3 regions of the Planococcus chinensis genome follow, and region 3 is predicted to be linked to each of the others. Evidence: riboswitches for the same ligand, from Rfam matches in the RefSeq annotation. Region 3 holds a riboswitch; each other region holds the start of a gene.
What was found. Region 3 has a riboswitch for S-adenosylmethionine ahead of ACFSDB_RS11820 (methionine ABC transporter ATP-binding protein). Riboswitches for the same ligand answer to the same signal wherever they lie in the genome.

Region 1 (5,233 bases), on a different contig from region 3:
CAGATAGGCGCAGAACGCCGTCCGTGATGCCGCGTTTTTCGCGCTCTTCTTTCGGCATGGAAGCGTGGGACATCGTCGCAGGATACGAAAGTATCGTTTCAACAGCACCGAGGCTGACGGCGAAAATCGGGATCTGCAGGCTCTCTACAAAGGTTTTGGCCGCGGCTTTGTCTGCAAGGCGGAAGGAAAGCACAGCACCGGCGCCGGTTGCCTGGCGTTCGTGGATCGGATTCCCAGGGTGGAAACGGAAGCCGGGGTAATAAACTTCCTCGATTGCCGGATGGGTATGCAGATAATCGGCGATGATGCGGGCGGAAGCCGATGACTGTTTCAGCCTTGAGCCCAAGGTTTTGATGCCCTGGATCAATGAATAGGAATCCTGTGCGCCCAGCACCGAACCGAACGTATTCTGGATAAATCCGAGGCGGCTGCTTAGTTCCGGATCTTTGGTGACGGCGAGCCCGGCTATGATATCGCTGTGTCCGGACAGGAATTTTGTTGCACTGTGGAGCACAAGGTCTGCGCCGAGGTCGAGCGGGTTCTGATAAAGCGGCGTCATGAACGTGTTGTCGACGAATGTCAGGCAATCATTCGCTTTGGCCAGTTTAGCCGCAATTTCGATATCGGTGATTTTCATCACCGGATTCGAAGGGGTTTCGATATAGACCACTTTGCTGTTTTCCTGGAAAGCAGCGGCCATTTCACTCAAGTCGGTCATGTCGACAAACGAATAGCTGATTCCGAACCGCGGCAGCACTTCGGTAACAAAGCGGAAAGTTCCGCCGTACACGTCTTCTGAAACGAGGACGTGGTCCCCGGCAGACAGCAGCATGAAAGCCGAAGAGATAGCGGCCATGCCGGAAGCGAAAGCAAAACCGCGTGTGCCGTTTTCCAGTTTGGCAATGGTTTCTTCAAGTTTTTGCCGTGTCGGATTGCCGGAGCGGCTATAATCGAACGGACCGAATTCTTCGAAATCCGCTTGGTGGTATGTCGACGATAAGTAGATCGGGACATTCACCGCGCCTGTCTTCTCATCAGTGCCAGCAGCGTGGATCAATTGGGTTTCCAACCGGTTTGTCTTCATAGGCGTACGCCCTCCTTGTCGAATATTTTCAATGCTTCGGCGAGGTCTGCCGCCAGATCTTCCGCTTCTTCAATGCCCACTGAGAACCGCAGCAGCCGGTCGCAGATGCCGCGGCTTGTCCGCTCTTCATAAGGAATTTCAGCGTGGGTCTGGGTAGCCGGGTAGGTGATGAAACTCTCAACGCCGCCCAGGCTTTCGGCGAATGTGATCAATTCCAGGCTTTCGAGGAACGGGGCGACCCATTCCGCTTGGTTCAGCCGGAACGAAAGCATGCCGCCTTTCCCGGGGTACAGGACGTCCGATACGGCCGGATGGGATTGTAGGAATTCCGCCATTTCTTTGGCGTTCTTTTCGTGTTGTTTCATGCGGAGCGGCAATGTCTTCAACCCGCGAATCAATAGCCAAGAATCAAACGGCGACAGCACTGCGCCGGCCGAATTGTGCAGGATAGCCAAGCGCTCACATAGGGCATCGCCTTTCGCGGCCACCAGTCCGGCGAGTACATCGTTATGGCCGCCGATATATTTGGTGGCGCTATGCACGACAATGTCGGCGCCGAGTGAAATCGGCTGTTGGAGATAAGGCGTCAAGAAAGTGTTGTCGGCAATTAAAAGCAAGTTGTGTTTTTTGGCCAAAGCAGCATAGTGTTCCAAGTCGATTTCCTGCATCAAGGGATTGGTCGGCGTTTCGATGAAGAACGCACGGGTGTTTTCATTGATCAATGCTTCGGTCTTTTCAACATCGCTGAAATCTGAATAGTGGGTATGGATGCCGAAGACATCGGAATAATGGTTCAACAGGCGGTAAGTGCCGCCATAAATATCTTCAGGCACCACGAGTTCGTCGCCCGGGCGGAACTGGGACAGCACCAATTGGATGGCAGCCATGCCGGAACTGCAGGCAAACCCGGCATCTGCGCCTTCCAGCGCCGCAATGCCTTCTTCGAGAACCGTACGCGTCGGGTTTTTCGTGCGGGTATAGTCATAGCCGGTGGATTTTCCGAGGCCTTCATGCTCGTATGCCGTTGATAAGTAAATCGGAGCGCTGACTGCGCCGGTTTTTTCATCGCTGCGGGTGCCTAATTGTACCAATCGGGTTTCTAAACTTCTCTTTGCCATTTCGCTCATCCTTTCAAAATAAAAAACAGGGGCTTTCTTCAGAAAAAGAAGAAAGCCCCTGCCGAGGAACACGTTCTTCTCATCTTCTAGGCATGCGCCTATTGGAATTAGCACCGTGGCCATTTGCAGGCTGGTTGCTGAGACTTCACAGGGCCAAATCCCTCCGTCTCTCTAGATAAGAAATAAAATATGCAGTTGAATTTATATAATACAGATTACTTTAATGCAATTGGATGGAAAAGACAAGAGGAAAACCGAATTTTTATTAAAATTCACTCAATAAAGGCGTTCGCCGAATGCAGGAGGATTCCGTATAGGAGCAAGCGGGTATAGAATAAACCGGTGTCTTTGCCGGCGGATTTTCCAGATAAGAGCTGCGGCGCCAAAAAGGAAAAGCGCTCATTCTGTGTTCGTATGATATTGAAATCATCCGGTGCAAAGGACAACACTTTTAATTCGAAAATCGAAAGGTTATAATAGACACTAGAATTTAGCGAAAAGGGGCTTTTTGATGTATATTGTAACTTCCACTGTAACGGTGCCGGAAGAAAAAACGGACGATTTGATCGCCATTTATAAAAACCGCTCGCGGCGGGTCGACAAAGCGGAAGGCTTCCATTCGTTCCGGTTGATCCAGAATACCAAAAAGCCAAATGAGCTGACGGTGCACCTGGAATGGCATTCAAAAGAAGCCTATATGAAGTGGGTCAAGAGCAATGAGTTTAAGGAGATCCATGAACTTGAAAAGCATTATCCGGATCAGCAGCTTGCAGGCATCGTGCCGAAAGTGCGCCAATACGAGGTGGTGGCTGAATGAACACAGAAACCAAAGACCGCATTGCTTCGGCGACGGCAAATAGCATCTATGAAGCTTATCCCTCATTATGGGACCGGTTCGGGGAACGCGGATTCCATCGTACGGAGGAAGACAACCGGCATCACCTTGACCATTTGGAGACGGCGTATGACCTGCAAGACCCTAAAATCTTTCTCGATTACAGCGCTTGGCTTGAAGGCGTGCTGAACAGCCGCAATGTCGAGACCGGATTGATCATCGATAATTTTGAACGTCTGATGGATATACTGCCCGGAAAGGCAGAAAAGGCCGAAGGGGAATTCATGCTTTCATGCCTGAAGCAAGCGAATAAAATGTTGTCGGAAAGAAGACTTGAAGGAGGTTGAAGAATGATTCAACCGAAACAATTGGCGGAATTGTTCTTGGCAGGAAATGATGCGGAAGCCCTCGTGCAAGTCCGCAGATTTCTGGAGGAACATACGCAGCACGAACTGTTTGCGCGATTGCTGACACCGGCAATGTACCATGTCGGAGAATTATGGGAAAACAATGAAATCGGGGTAGCCGATGAACATTTGGCAACTGCCGTTTGTGATTTTGTCGTATCCGCCGTCGAAAACCGGAAACAGCAGGGGGATGGCACTGAGCGGAAAGTGATGGTCCTGGGGCCGGAAGGCGAAGACCATTATATTGGTTTGAAAATGGTATCGAGCCGATTCCGCGAGAACGGCTGGTCCGTGAAGTACCTGGGCCCGAATTTGCCGCTCGACCATGCTTTGGACGCTGCCAAACGCTGGAAGCCCGACGCTATAGCCCTATCAGCGGCGCTTGTCTACCGGTTGCCGGTGATCAAGACCTATATCAATGAATTTCTGGACCTGGACCCGAAACCGATTGTCTTTTTGGGAGGTCGGGCAGTTTCAAAAGCGAATCCGGAGGCACTCCGCAATGAAGGTGCGATCGTCCTGGAAGATCTTGAACAATTAGAGCGATGGCTGACGATGGGAGAGGAACCGCAAGATGGATACGGAATATCAGTTTGAAGGCTTGCCGCTCCCGGCTTTCAAATTAACAAAGGAATTGAAGGTGTTGGTTTCCTCGCAGGAAGCCGAAAAGCTTTTCGGGCCGGCGGCTTTGTTCAAGGACCTGATCGATGAAGGAAGCTTGAAGAAGGTCGAGAAATTGCTGAAGCCGGAAAACGGTTCAGTGCGTTTTGAAATGAATGCAGTTTCGGCAAGCGGCGGCCTGCTATTGGCTGATCTTTACGGCAAATGGCAAAGCGATGCAAGCTGGGCGGTTGTTGTTGTCCCTAAAGAAGATAATATCGAGCGCATATCGCAGCAATTGAGGCGCCTGCAGGAGCGGCTGCGCGAAACCGATTATGATCTGTTTCAGGAAAAGGAACTTTCCATGCAGTTGCTCCAGCGGGTCCGCATGCTTTCCGCCCCGAGCATCCGCCTGGACCTCGACCAGATGCTCATCCCGCTCTTTGGCGACTTGACGGCAGTGAAAGTGGAAGCGGTCGGCGACAATGTCCTGAAAAACATCCACGACTCGCATGTCGAAACGGCCATCATCGACTTTACCGCGGTGGACCAGATCGAAGAAGAAGGGCTTAAGCTCTGGAACGGCTTGATGCAATCGCTGAAGGTCATGGGCGTCGAGTGCATTGTGACCGGCATTAAACCGGCGCATGCGAAACGGCTGCATGGCCTGGAATCCACTACTGTCATGCGCTTCGCCTCGACACTCCTCGAAGTGCTCAATGAAAAAAGCGGAAGCCGGCTCTGAAAAGAGCCGGTTCAGCTTGTATACAAAAGAATACTTATTCCTCTTCAAGAAAGAAGAGTCATTTAGGCGAAGCTATCTCGGATCCTCCACTTCAGGCGGACGCTTTCCGCGGGCTCGCGCCGAACTAACTAAGAACCTGTGCTCCTGCGCAAGCTCGTCGCAAATGCTTGCCCTCGCGAGCTTCGGTCAAGCATTGACTGGCGTCCGAGTGGATTTCGGCACTTCGCTATCCCGCAGATAAAACCGGTGCTCCTGCATCGCTCCGCTGCTTCGTCGCAAACAAGTCGGCCGAACTGCCTTCGACCAACTTGCTCGCCGCCTTCCGTTACGGATCCCAAGCCAGCGGCTTAAGGCCAGTCATACAAAGCTGGATAAGCATCTCAATACTTTTTTAAATACAGGTGACGCTCCCGTCCGGGCTGGCCACGGAGACTCCTGTGGGAC
Region 2 (5,233 bases), on a different contig from region 3:
GGTTTTCCTTGTTCGACGATATGGCCGCCGTCGATAAAGATGACGCGGTCCGACACGTCGCGGGCAAAGTCCATTTCGTGGGTGACGATGACCATCGTCTGGCCTTCCCGCGCGAGTTCCTGGATGACCGTCAGCACTTCGCCGACAAGTTCCGGATCGAGCGCGGAGGTCGGTTCGTCGAACAGCAGGAGGTCCGGCTTCAGCGCGAGAATCCGCGCGATGGCGGCGCGCTGTTTCTGGCCGCCTGACAATTGCTCGGGATACTGGTCCTTATGGGCGAGCAGTCCGACTTTTGCCAGCAGCGCTTCGGCTTCCGCAATGACTTCCCGTTTGTCCCGTTTCTGTGCGATGAGCGGTGCTTCGATGATGTTCTCAATGACTGTCTTATGCGGGAACAGGTGGAAATGCTGGAAGACCATGCCGGAATACTGCCGGATGTCGGTTTTCTGTTTTTTGCTCGGCGCTTTCCCGGTGAACGCGACATGTACCTGGTTGATTTGCAGCGAACCCGCAGAAGGGGTTTCGAGCAGGTTCAAGCACCGCAGCAGCGTCGTTTTCCCGGAGCCGGAAGGGCCGATGATACTGACGACTTCGCCTCTTTGGATCTGGAGCGAAATCGATTTCAGCACTTCGTTGTCATTGAACTTCTTGCTCAAGTTTTCCACTTTGATCATGCATTTTCCCTCCAATCAGGTTGTGACATAGCGGTTCGCCTTTTTCTCCAGGTAGTCTTGCAGCAAGGTGACGACTGTGCACAGCCCCCAGTAGATCAGGGCGACCAAAATATACAGCGTCAAGCTTTCATAGGTCTGACCGACGATGACTTTGGCGCGGTAGAACAGTTCCGACACCGTGATGACCATTGCCAGCGACGTCCCTTTGATGATGTCCATGAAGACGCTCGACAGCGGCGGCAGCGCAATGCGCGTCGCTTGCGGCAGGATGATCCGGCGCATCGTCTGCCAGTAGCTCAAGCGCAAGGTTTCGGCTGCTTCCCATTGGCCTTTGGCGACCGACGAGATGGCAGAGCGGATGATTTCCGCCGTGTAGGCGGAGAAATGGACACTGATGCCGATGATGGCGGCGGTCAGCGGCTTCATCTCGATGCCGACCATCGGCAGCCCGAAGTATAGGATGAATAAAATCACCAGCAGCGGGGTGCCGCGCATGAACGAGATGAACAAGCGGGCGGTGAATGAAAGCAATTTGAATTTATTCATGCGGGCAAGGGCGACGAACAAGCCGAAGACCAGTGCGAAAAACATGCTGATCAATGCAATTAGTACGGTGTCCCGCGCTCCCAATAAAATGTAGGGGAGGGAGTCCAGCGCAATTTCGATATTAAAAAGATACTCCCATTTAAAGTCGGCCATCTGAAGACTCCTTTACGTAATTATGTATGGATAGGGAACCCGGAGGCTCCCGAAGGGTTTATTCTTTTTCCAGGGGTTGGGTAACATCGTCGCCGAGGAATTTGATGGACAAGTCCTTGAGCGTTCCATCAGCGAGCAGTTCTTCCAGTGCAGCATCAATTTTTTCCTTCAGTTCCGGGCTGTCTTTCGGCAGGACGATCGCGCTGCTGCTGAATGAGAACTTCACGTCTTCCGCAAGTTTCAGGCCGGGCTTGTCGTATTGTTCGAGCGATCGCTTCAATACGAGGTAATCGTTCAGCGTCGCGTCCACGCGGCCGTTGACGATTTCGGGGAGGACCGTGTCAGAACCGGTATAGACGATCACTTCCGCGCCTTGCTCGCGTGCGTACTTCGCGTAATTGCTGGTCGCCGAACCGCCAACTTTCTTGCCTTTCAAATCTTCCACAGATTCTATGCCGGAGTTATCGCTTTCCCGGACAATCGCAGAGCCGTAAGAATGCTTGATCGGCACGGTGAAATCAAATTTTTCTTTGCGTTCATCGGTAACGGCAAAATCATTGGCCGCAATGTCGATCTGCCCATTCCGCAGAGCCGGAAGCAAGCCATCAAACTCCATTTCCTTGAACTCGACTTCGACGCCCAGTTTCTCGCCTAACGCGCGGGCGACTTCCACGTCATACCCTGTCAGTTCTTTTGTCGTTTCGTCATGGTATGTAATCGGGTAATAAAGCCCTTCGGTTCCGACAACGATTTTGCCGGCTTCCTCGATCCGCTCCCAAGAATTTTGGGCTTTGTCTTCAGAAGCGACAGCCGAACTGCTCGATTCCTCACTGCCGCAAGCTGCCAGCAAAAAACCGATTGCTGCAATCAATAAAACGAATAAAGTGCTGTGTTTAATTTTCATTTTTTAACCATCCTTTCATATCAGTTTACTAGGTTTTAGCTTTACAGAATTGCAGCTTCTCATGAGTTTTGGGCAAACAAAAAACCTCTTCCATAAGAAGAGGTTGGCATTTGAAATACAAAAATGTCCTGCTCTTCTTATCTCTCAAGCTTCTGCTTGTTGGATTTGGCACAGTACTCGTTTCCGAGTCCGCTGCCGAGGTTTCGCAGGGCCAATCCCTCCACCTCTCATGATAAGAACGAATCACTATTCAGCTATAACGGTAAGATTACCACCGTTTAGAGGAGGCGTCAACAGAATTTTCAAGCGATTTTTTTGGAAATATTTTAATTTTAAAATGAAAGCCCTTACAAATAAATGGAGGAGTTCGCTGATCGAACGGCATGCGCCAAAGGGGTTAAAGATGCTCGGAAATGACTCGTAAAGCGTGGTGAGAAGTCAGGCCAGGGCATCCTTGGCAGAAGATGGATGCGGCAGAAGACTGGCCGAATTCGGAGTGTAAACGTAATTTTTTTTGCGCAGAAACGCGCCTTAAAGAATAGGCCTTCGCGATATTTGCTTTCAGGCAATTTTATTTGCGTTTGAAAAATTTTATTTGCTTTCAAGAAGATTTATTTGCGCTTAAAAAGTTTTATTTGCGTTCGCGGGCCGGTTATTTGCGTTCAACAAAATTCGACACCAAATCCAGAACCCAAACCCTTGGTTTCATGCTTTTCGCGCCGCGAAAAGCGCACTTTCTTTTGGCATTCGTCGTTTATGCTCGCTTAGAGAAATTTACGCTCGTTCGTGGGCCGCTTACGCTCTTTCGCGAAGGCGTTACGCTCGCTCAAAAAAAATTGCGCTCGTTCAGCGGCCAGTTAAGCTCGTTCAACAAAATTCGACAATATTGAAACCCAAAAAAGCGGGAGAAGAAAAGCCCTGCTTTCTTCTCCCGCTTCTTTTATTTGTCGAAAGGGAACACGATGCCGGTCAGTTTTTCCGACACGGACCACAGCTTTTCCGCCGCTGCCCGGTCAAGCGCTGAAGGGTGTGGCAGCTCGAGCGCAGGGAATCCTTTGCGGTTGCCTTTGCCGTCCGGGCCGATATATTCACCGCCGGTCAGGTGCGGCATGGTCGCCGCATAGACAGTCGCGAGCGCGCCCATTTCCGGCGGCTGCAGGAAGCGGTTGGCATAGCTTTTCAAAAATGCCGGTGCGTCCCGCTTGCCGAACTTGAAGATGTTCGTCGCAGAAACGCCGGGGTGGCAGGCGACGCTGATCGTCTGATAGCCGTTCGCTTTCAGACGCTTGTCGAGCTCCATCGCAAACAGCATATTGGCGAGCTTGCTTTGATTGTAGAACTTCTTCGCTTTATAGCCTTTCGAGCCATCAAGATTGCCGAAGTCGATGGCCCCGCGGTTATGAGCCAGGCTGCCGATGGTGACGATGCGCGATCCCGGCGTTCCCTCGAGCAGCGGGAGAAGAAGGCCCGCCAGCGCGAAATGGCCGAGGTGGTTGCCGCCGAACTGCAGCTCGAACCCATCTTTCGTTTTCGTGTAAGGCGGCATCATGACACCGGCATTGTTGATCAGCAAATCAAGCGAATCAAAACGGCTCCGGAAGTGTTCCGAAAAGAACCGGACACTTTCAAGGTCTGCCACATCCAGTTGCATCACTTCAACGAGCGACCGTGAATGAAGCCGGAGAATCTCACTTCGCGCCCCTTCGCCTTTTTCCTGGCTGCGCACCGCCATGATAATCCGCGCGCCGCGCCCTGCCAGCACTTTTGCCGCTTCCAGCCCGATGCCACTATTGGCGCCTGTGATAATGGCCGTTTTTCCGGCCAGGTCTTGTTGTTCCACACGATCAACTCCCGATTCTGAAATTTCCTGCATTGGATTCAGAAAGCATTATAACATGCAGCGGCAAAAACCAGGTTATCGAATAAAATCGGATGGAAGAGGAGGCTTTGAATGCAGAAGCGCCATAAAAGTTGAATGCGGTTTATTAATAAAAATAACGGAAAATCATTGTATTCTAAAGCTCTTTCACTGGTTATGATTAGAGAAGTTTTATATTTACATAAGGAGATGTGCGAACCATTGAAAATCACCTACTCACTTGACGAAGAAGCCTATCTCGATTTCAACGTCTACCATATAAAAAATTCCAAAACGGCGAAAAAATCAATGACAATCCAACGATTTCTAGGGCCTATCCTCTTTCTGATGGTACCATTCATCTTTGCGGACCTTATAAACGTCTCGCTTGTTGGCCTTTTTATCACCTTCGTCGTAATCAGCATCTTTTGGGTAATGGTTTACCCAGCCTACTATTTAAGGCTCGTCCGAAATGGCGTCCGCAAAATGATCAAGGAAGGCAAAAACGATGGCGCTTTCGGAGAACATACTTTATTCTTTAACGAAGAAGGCATCCATGAAACGGGCCCGGCAGGCGAGAGCAAAGTTTTCTGGCATGGCATTGAAGGGATGGGGGAAGACGAAACGAATTTCTATTTGTATGTCAGTGCCGTCAGCGCATTCATCATCCCGAAACGAAACCTGGAGGACAGCCAAGGCATAAAGCGTTTTCTAGAAGAAAAAATCGTATCGGAATAAACGAAAGCCGCAGCCCCTTATTGAAGAGGTTGCGGCTTTTGTTGGTTCCAATAATATCCGCAAGACTTAAAAAAAAGAGAACCAAGCCCTATATACAGGATCGGTTCTCCGCAATTCTTCGTCTAGCCGTCCGCTTTCACCGTGGCACTCTATGCCGGAGAGTCAGCTTTTATCTTTGCCCTTGCCTTTTCCTTTATCTTTGCCTTTTCCAGTATCCTTGTCTTTTCCGTTATCTTTGTCTTTGCCGTTGTCATCTTTCCAATCTTCGTCTTTGATCCATTTGCCGTAAGTTTTCTTAACGTCGATGACTTCTTTGTCATAGTACGTTTTGTAGTTCTTTTTGAAGAACTCGGTTTCTTT
Region 3 (5,233 bases):
CCACGAATCGCCGCGGATGTAGAAACGGGCCGATGCATATTCCGGGATGATGTTCGGTGCATCGCCGCCGTGGGTAATGATGCCATGAACGCGGGCATCGGAAGGCAATTGCTGGCGGAGAGCATTGATGCTGTTGAAAAGCTGAAGCACCGCATCAAGCGCGTTGATGCCTTCTTCAGGCGATCCGGCCGCATGCGCCGGCTTGCCGTAGAAATGGAATTCCAGCGGATCCACTGCCAGTGAGGGAGTTGTGACGGCGGAGCGGCCGGAAGGGTGGATCATCAATGCGGCATCGATGCCTTCGAGCAGGCCGTGCTTGACGAAACTTCCTTTCGCGCTGCCGTTCGGGCCGCCTTCTTCAGCGGGCGTACCGAGCACGACAACCCGTCCGCCGGTTGTGGAGAATGTCTCAGACAGGGCAATCGCAGCAGCGGCGCTTGTCGTGCCGATGATGTTGTGGCCGCAAGCATGGCCGAGGCCCGGCAGCGCATCGTATTCGGCAAGATAAGCGATTGTCGGACCCGGCAGCGAACTTTCCTTGCTGGCAAAGAAAGCTGTTTCGTGTCCGGCGACGCCGGTCTCAACGGCGAATCCCGCGTCTTCAAGCAATTCGACGAGTGTGGCGCTGGCAAAAACCTCTTCGTTGCCGATTTCCGGCTTGGCATGGATGGCCTGGCTTGTTGCGATATACTCGCTTCGTTTGGCGTCGATGGACTGTGAAATGGTCAAGGCTGCTTCTTTGATTGCTGTCATTGAAATTCCTCCTTGCGGTTTATTGGTAGTCGACCAGCTCCTCGACAGGAACGAATGTCGGAATCTGGGCGCCTTTCGTATGCTCAACGATAAAGTCGGCTGTGTCTTCCTGCTGGTAAAGTTCTACGATTTTCTGGTAATCCGGATCGTCGGCATTTTCAGCGCTGGCGGCGATCAGGTTGATATAAGGTTTTGCCGTATCGCTTTCACGGGCAATCGGATCTTCCGTCGGATTCAGACCGGCGTCGACCGCAATGCCGTTATTGATGATGGATGCTGCCACGTCCGGCATTGCACGCGGCGTCTGGCCGGAAATCATCGGCACAAGTTCAATGTTTTTCGGGTTTTCAATGATATCTTCCGCAGTGCCCGTCAATCCTGCATCGTCGGACAATTTGATCAAACCGGCTTCCTGTAGAAGAAGCAATCCGCGGCCCATGTTTGTCGCTTCGTTCGGCAGCGCGATTTGTGCACCGTCCGGAAGTTCTTCGATGGATTCGTATTTCTCGGAGTAGAGGCCCATTGGTGCAATGACCGTTGAGCCGATCGGAACGATGTCGATATTGTGCTCGGCGACAAACTCATCAAAATAGGAGATGGTCTGGAAAGCGTTCAAATCGAGTTCGCCTTCAGCAAGCGCGATATTCGGTGCTACATAATCCGAGAAAGTGACGATTTCAAGGTCGATGCCTTCTTTTTCGGCTTTGTCCGCGATGTAATCCCAGATTGTTGTATCCGAGCCGCTGATTCCAAGTGTGATTTTGCGGTTGCCGTCAGCGCCTTCGCTGTCGTCTCCGCCTCCGCAGGCGGCTAAGACCAAAGCCAGGATGGCCAGCAATAAAAGAGATGAAAGTTTTTTCATGATGTATTCCTCCAATAGATTAGTTTAATTGAATTTGCAGTACGGATTTATCTTCTGCGTACCCGCCGGGACAGCAAGTTGCCGCCCGACTGGACGCCTTGTACAAGGATGACCAGGATGGCTACGGTAATGACCATGACAAGCGTGTCAAACCGCTGATAGCCGTAAGTGATGGCCAAGTCGCCGAGTCCGCCGCCTCCGATGGCGCCTGCCATGGCAGAAGCGCCGATCAGCCCGACAATCGCGATCGTCAGGGCCAGAACCAGTGAGCTCAGCGCTTCAGGAATCAGAAAGCGGAAAATGATCTGGAACGGCGATGCCCCCATGGCTTGGGCCGCTTCGATAACACCATGGTCGACTTCAAGCAGCGAGTTTTCGATCAGCCGGGCGATATAAGGCCCGGCATAGAAGACGAGCGGCACGATGGCAGCGGCCGTCCCGATGGATGTGCCGACAATCAGCCGGGTGATCGGGATGATGGCGACCATCAAAATGATGAAAGGCACGGACCGGAAAATATTGATGATGATATTCAGTACTTTTGAAACCGGTTCGTTCGCCAATAAATGGCCTTTTCGGGTAACGACCAGCAGAATGCCGAGCGGGAAGCCGATGACCAGCGAGAACAGGAAGGATGCGCCCGTCATGTAGATGGTTTCCCAGAGGGCTTCCAAGATTTGTTCGTTATCAACTAGCATAATTCCGCACCTCCTCGACTTTGACATTGCTGCTGCGTATGGATGTTAAGGCCAGCTGGATTTCAGCGGCAGGGCCGGTAAATTCGACAATGAGATTGCCGTATGGTTCGCCCTGCAGTTCGGTGATATTGCCAAACAAAACATTCAGGTCCAGGTTAAAGTCCCTGGATATCCGCGACATTAGCGGCTGTCCAACAGAAGCGCCGGTGAACTGGATCCGGTAGATGGTGTGCTTGCGGTCCGGGTCCTGGATCTGCTTCAGCAGCGATTCCGGCAGTTCGTCATTCATGACGGAACGGACAAAGCGCTGGGTCGTCGTGTGCTGCGGATTGGTGAACACTTCGAACACCGTTCCCTGTTCGATGACTTTGCCTGCTTCAAGCACTGCCACTTTGTCGCAGATTTCACGGATGACGCCCATTTCATGAGTGATCAGCAGGATCGTGATGTTGTATTCGCGGTTGATGCGGCGCAGCAGTTCCAGGATGGATTGGGTGGTCTGCGGATCCAGCGCCGAAGTGGCTTCATCGCATAATAGAACTGATGGATTGGTGGCAAGCGCCCGGGCAATGCCGATGCGCTGTTTCTGGCCGCCGGAAAGCTGGTCGGGATATTTGTCTGCCTGATCGCCCAGGCCGACAAAATCCAGCAGGTCCTTCACCTGTTCCTTGATCTTGTTTTTCGGCGTTTTGGCGAGGATGAGCGGCATGGCGACATTGTGGAAAACGGTTTTGGAATTCAGCAAGTTGAAGTGCTGGAAGATCATTCCGATGTCTTTCCGCGTCTGGCGAATGTCTTTTGCGGACAAGGTGGAGATGTCTTTTCCGTCAATCAGCACGCGGCCGCTGCTTGGTCGCTCCAGCAGGTTGACTGTCCGGATCAGCGAGCTTTTGCCGGCGCCGCTGAAGCCGATGACGCCGTATATTTCACCAGTTTCAACAGTCAGGTCGATGCCGTTCAGCGCGTGGATCGACTGTTTGCCGGACTGGTAGGTTTTTGTTACCTCCTCGAATTGAATCATAGTGTAAGCCTCCTCAAGCTGTTCCAGTAATGCAAATCTTTTCGCAGAGGGCTTTTTATCCGAAAGTGAACGAAAAAAGCCCCCTTTTTTCTTATCCACAAGAAAAAAGAAGGCTTCGGCATGAAACCATCTCATTCTCATCTTCCAAACGCAAAAATGCGTTTGCAGGAGTTAGCACAGTTTTCGCATGATGCGAATCCGCTGCCGAAACGTCATAGGGCCTGTCCCTCGGTTTCTCTGGATAAGAAAGTGATGTACGTATTTGATTTGTAAGGACTACTTTATGGGGGATTGTTGAAAAAGTCAACCTTTTCTTTTAAAAAAATTTCAGGAAGATCCTTCAGCCTTTTTCCGGAATACGGAAGAAACCTTGTTTTCAGTGCCGTTTGCGATGCGGGAAATGTTTTCCGTGTGCTTGAATACAGCCATCGCGAACAGCGCAGCAGCAATGAACAAAGGAAGTCCGCCTTCAGCGGGCCACCAGGCAATGGCGAAGAACGTGGCATACAGGACCAAGACGCCCGCGACCAGGTAATTGGTGGCGAGTGCTGCTCCGACAAGAAGCAGCAGGCCGGCCAAGCCAAGCTTCCAGTCGAGCGCCAGCATGACGCCGATGACGGCCGCTGTTCCTTTTCCGCCGTTGAACCTCATATAGAAAGGGAAGTTGTGTCCGACGACGACGCCGGCACCGACGACGAACAGCAGGGCCCAGACGGTTTCTTCTGAAAGTGAAGAAGCATGCAGCGCCCAGCGGAACACCCACACGGCAGCTGCGCCTTTGAGAATATCCAGGAAAGCGACCAGCGCTCCGTATTTCCAGCCGAGCACGATGGCTGCATTTGAAGCGCCTGAATTTTTGACGCCTTCTTTTTTGATGTTGACGCCTGTCAACAGCTGCGCGACCAGTGAACCATGCATGCAGCCGACAATATAACCTATGATGAGAGCAATAACTATCCATGAAAACATCTTTTCCACTCCTTCTCTTATAGATTTAACGTTTGAAAGAAGCGCAGGTTTCAAAATTTTTAGAATTATCCGCTTGACAAATCCCACATCCATTTTATATACTTCAGGACATGATGGAAAACTAAATCTGAATACTCTTATCAAGAGAGGCGGAGGGAATAGGCCCTGTGATGCCCGGCAACCGACAAGCAGCTCAGCTTGGAAAGGTGCTAAATCCTACAGATCCGGAAAGACGGGATCTGGCAGATGAGAGGAGGCATACCCGTATGTGACGGCCCTCTTCTTAACCGAAGAGGGCTTTTTCTGTTCCCTCCTCAACCCGCGGTTTCCATCAAAAAAACCTTAGGAGGAATAGAAATGACAAATTTTAAACCAGAAACGCTTTTATTGCACGGCGGACAGCAGCCGGACCCAGTGACCGGAGCGAGAGGGGTCGCCATCCATAAAACGACTTCCTATGTGTTTAAGAATACGGAACATGCCCAGAACTTGTTCGGCTTGAAAGAAGCAGGAAATATCTATTCGCGCATCATGAACCCTACGGTGGATGTATTTGAACAGCGTGTGGCTCTTCTTGAAGGCGGGTCGGCAGCTGTCGCCCTGTCTTCCGGCATGGCGGCCATCGCATTCTCCATATTGAACTTGGCGGAAGCCGGCGACGAAATCGTGGCAGACAGCAATTTGTACGGAGGCACAGTCAGCTTGTTCGCCAATACCTTGCCGAGATACGGCATCACGGTGAAATTCGTCGACGGCACGGATCCGGAAAACTTCCGGGGCGCCATCACAGACAAGACAAAAGCGATTTTCGGGGAGATCATCGGCAATCCTAGCCTGAACGTCTTTGATGTTGAAAAAGTGGCGGAGATTGCCCATGAAAACGGCTTGCCATTATTGATCGACAATACATTCGCTTCGCCATACGGCAGC

Region 1: it holds a riboswitch for S-adenosylmethionine, as region 3 does, so the genes downstream of both, ACFSDB_RS04435 (methionine biosynthesis PLP-dependent protein) here and ACFSDB_RS11820 (methionine ABC transporter ATP-binding protein) in region 3, are expected to answer to the same signal.
Region 2: it holds a riboswitch for S-adenosylmethionine, as region 3 does, so the genes downstream of both, ACFSDB_RS08145 (transporter substrate-binding domain-containing protein) here and ACFSDB_RS11820 (methionine ABC transporter ATP-binding protein) in region 3, are expected to answer to the same signal.

The regions. Positions count from the first base shown of each region.
Region 1 is NZ_JBHUFW010000004.1:426,367-431,599, forward strand. Features, by position in the region: gene metC (cystathionine beta-lyase) at 1-1,084, opposite strand, end outside; gene ACFSDB_RS04435 (methionine biosynthesis PLP-dependent protein) at 1,081-2,202, opposite strand; SAM riboswitch class I at 2,279-2,384, opposite strand; gene ACFSDB_RS04440 (antibiotic biosynthesis monooxygenase family protein) at 2,714-3,019, shown strand; gene ACFSDB_RS04445 (hypothetical protein) at 3,016-3,384, shown strand; gene ACFSDB_RS04450 (cobalamin B12-binding domain-containing protein) at 3,388-4,041, shown strand; gene ACFSDB_RS04455 (STAS domain-containing protein) at 4,019-4,789, shown strand.
Region 2 is NZ_JBHUFW010000005.1:100,152-105,384, reverse strand. Features, by position in the region: gene ACFSDB_RS08155 (amino acid ABC transporter ATP-binding protein) at 1-674, opposite strand, end outside; gene ACFSDB_RS08150 (amino acid ABC transporter permease) at 690-1,373, opposite strand; gene ACFSDB_RS08145 (transporter substrate-binding domain-containing protein) at 1,432-2,277, opposite strand; SAM riboswitch class I at 2,412-2,516, opposite strand; gene ACFSDB_RS08140 (oxidoreductase) at 3,218-4,150, opposite strand; gene ACFSDB_RS08135 (YcxB family protein) at 4,358-4,873, shown strand; gene ACFSDB_RS08130 (hypothetical protein) at 5,036-5,233, opposite strand, start outside.
Region 3 is NZ_JBHUFW010000009.1:9,452-14,684, forward strand. Features, by position in the region: gene ACFSDB_RS11805 (M20 family metallopeptidase) at 1-753, opposite strand, end outside; gene ACFSDB_RS11810 (MetQ/NlpA family ABC transporter substrate-binding protein) at 773-1,615, opposite strand; gene ACFSDB_RS11815 (methionine ABC transporter permease) at 1,663-2,313, opposite strand; gene ACFSDB_RS11820 (methionine ABC transporter ATP-binding protein) at 2,303-3,334, opposite strand; SAM riboswitch class I at 3,469-3,582, opposite strand; gene ACFSDB_RS11825 (glycerol-3-phosphate acyltransferase) at 3,662-4,303, opposite strand; SAM riboswitch class I at 4,438-4,556, shown strand; gene ACFSDB_RS11830 (O-acetylhomoserine aminocarboxypropyltransferase/cysteine synthase family protein) at 4,661-5,233, shown strand, end outside.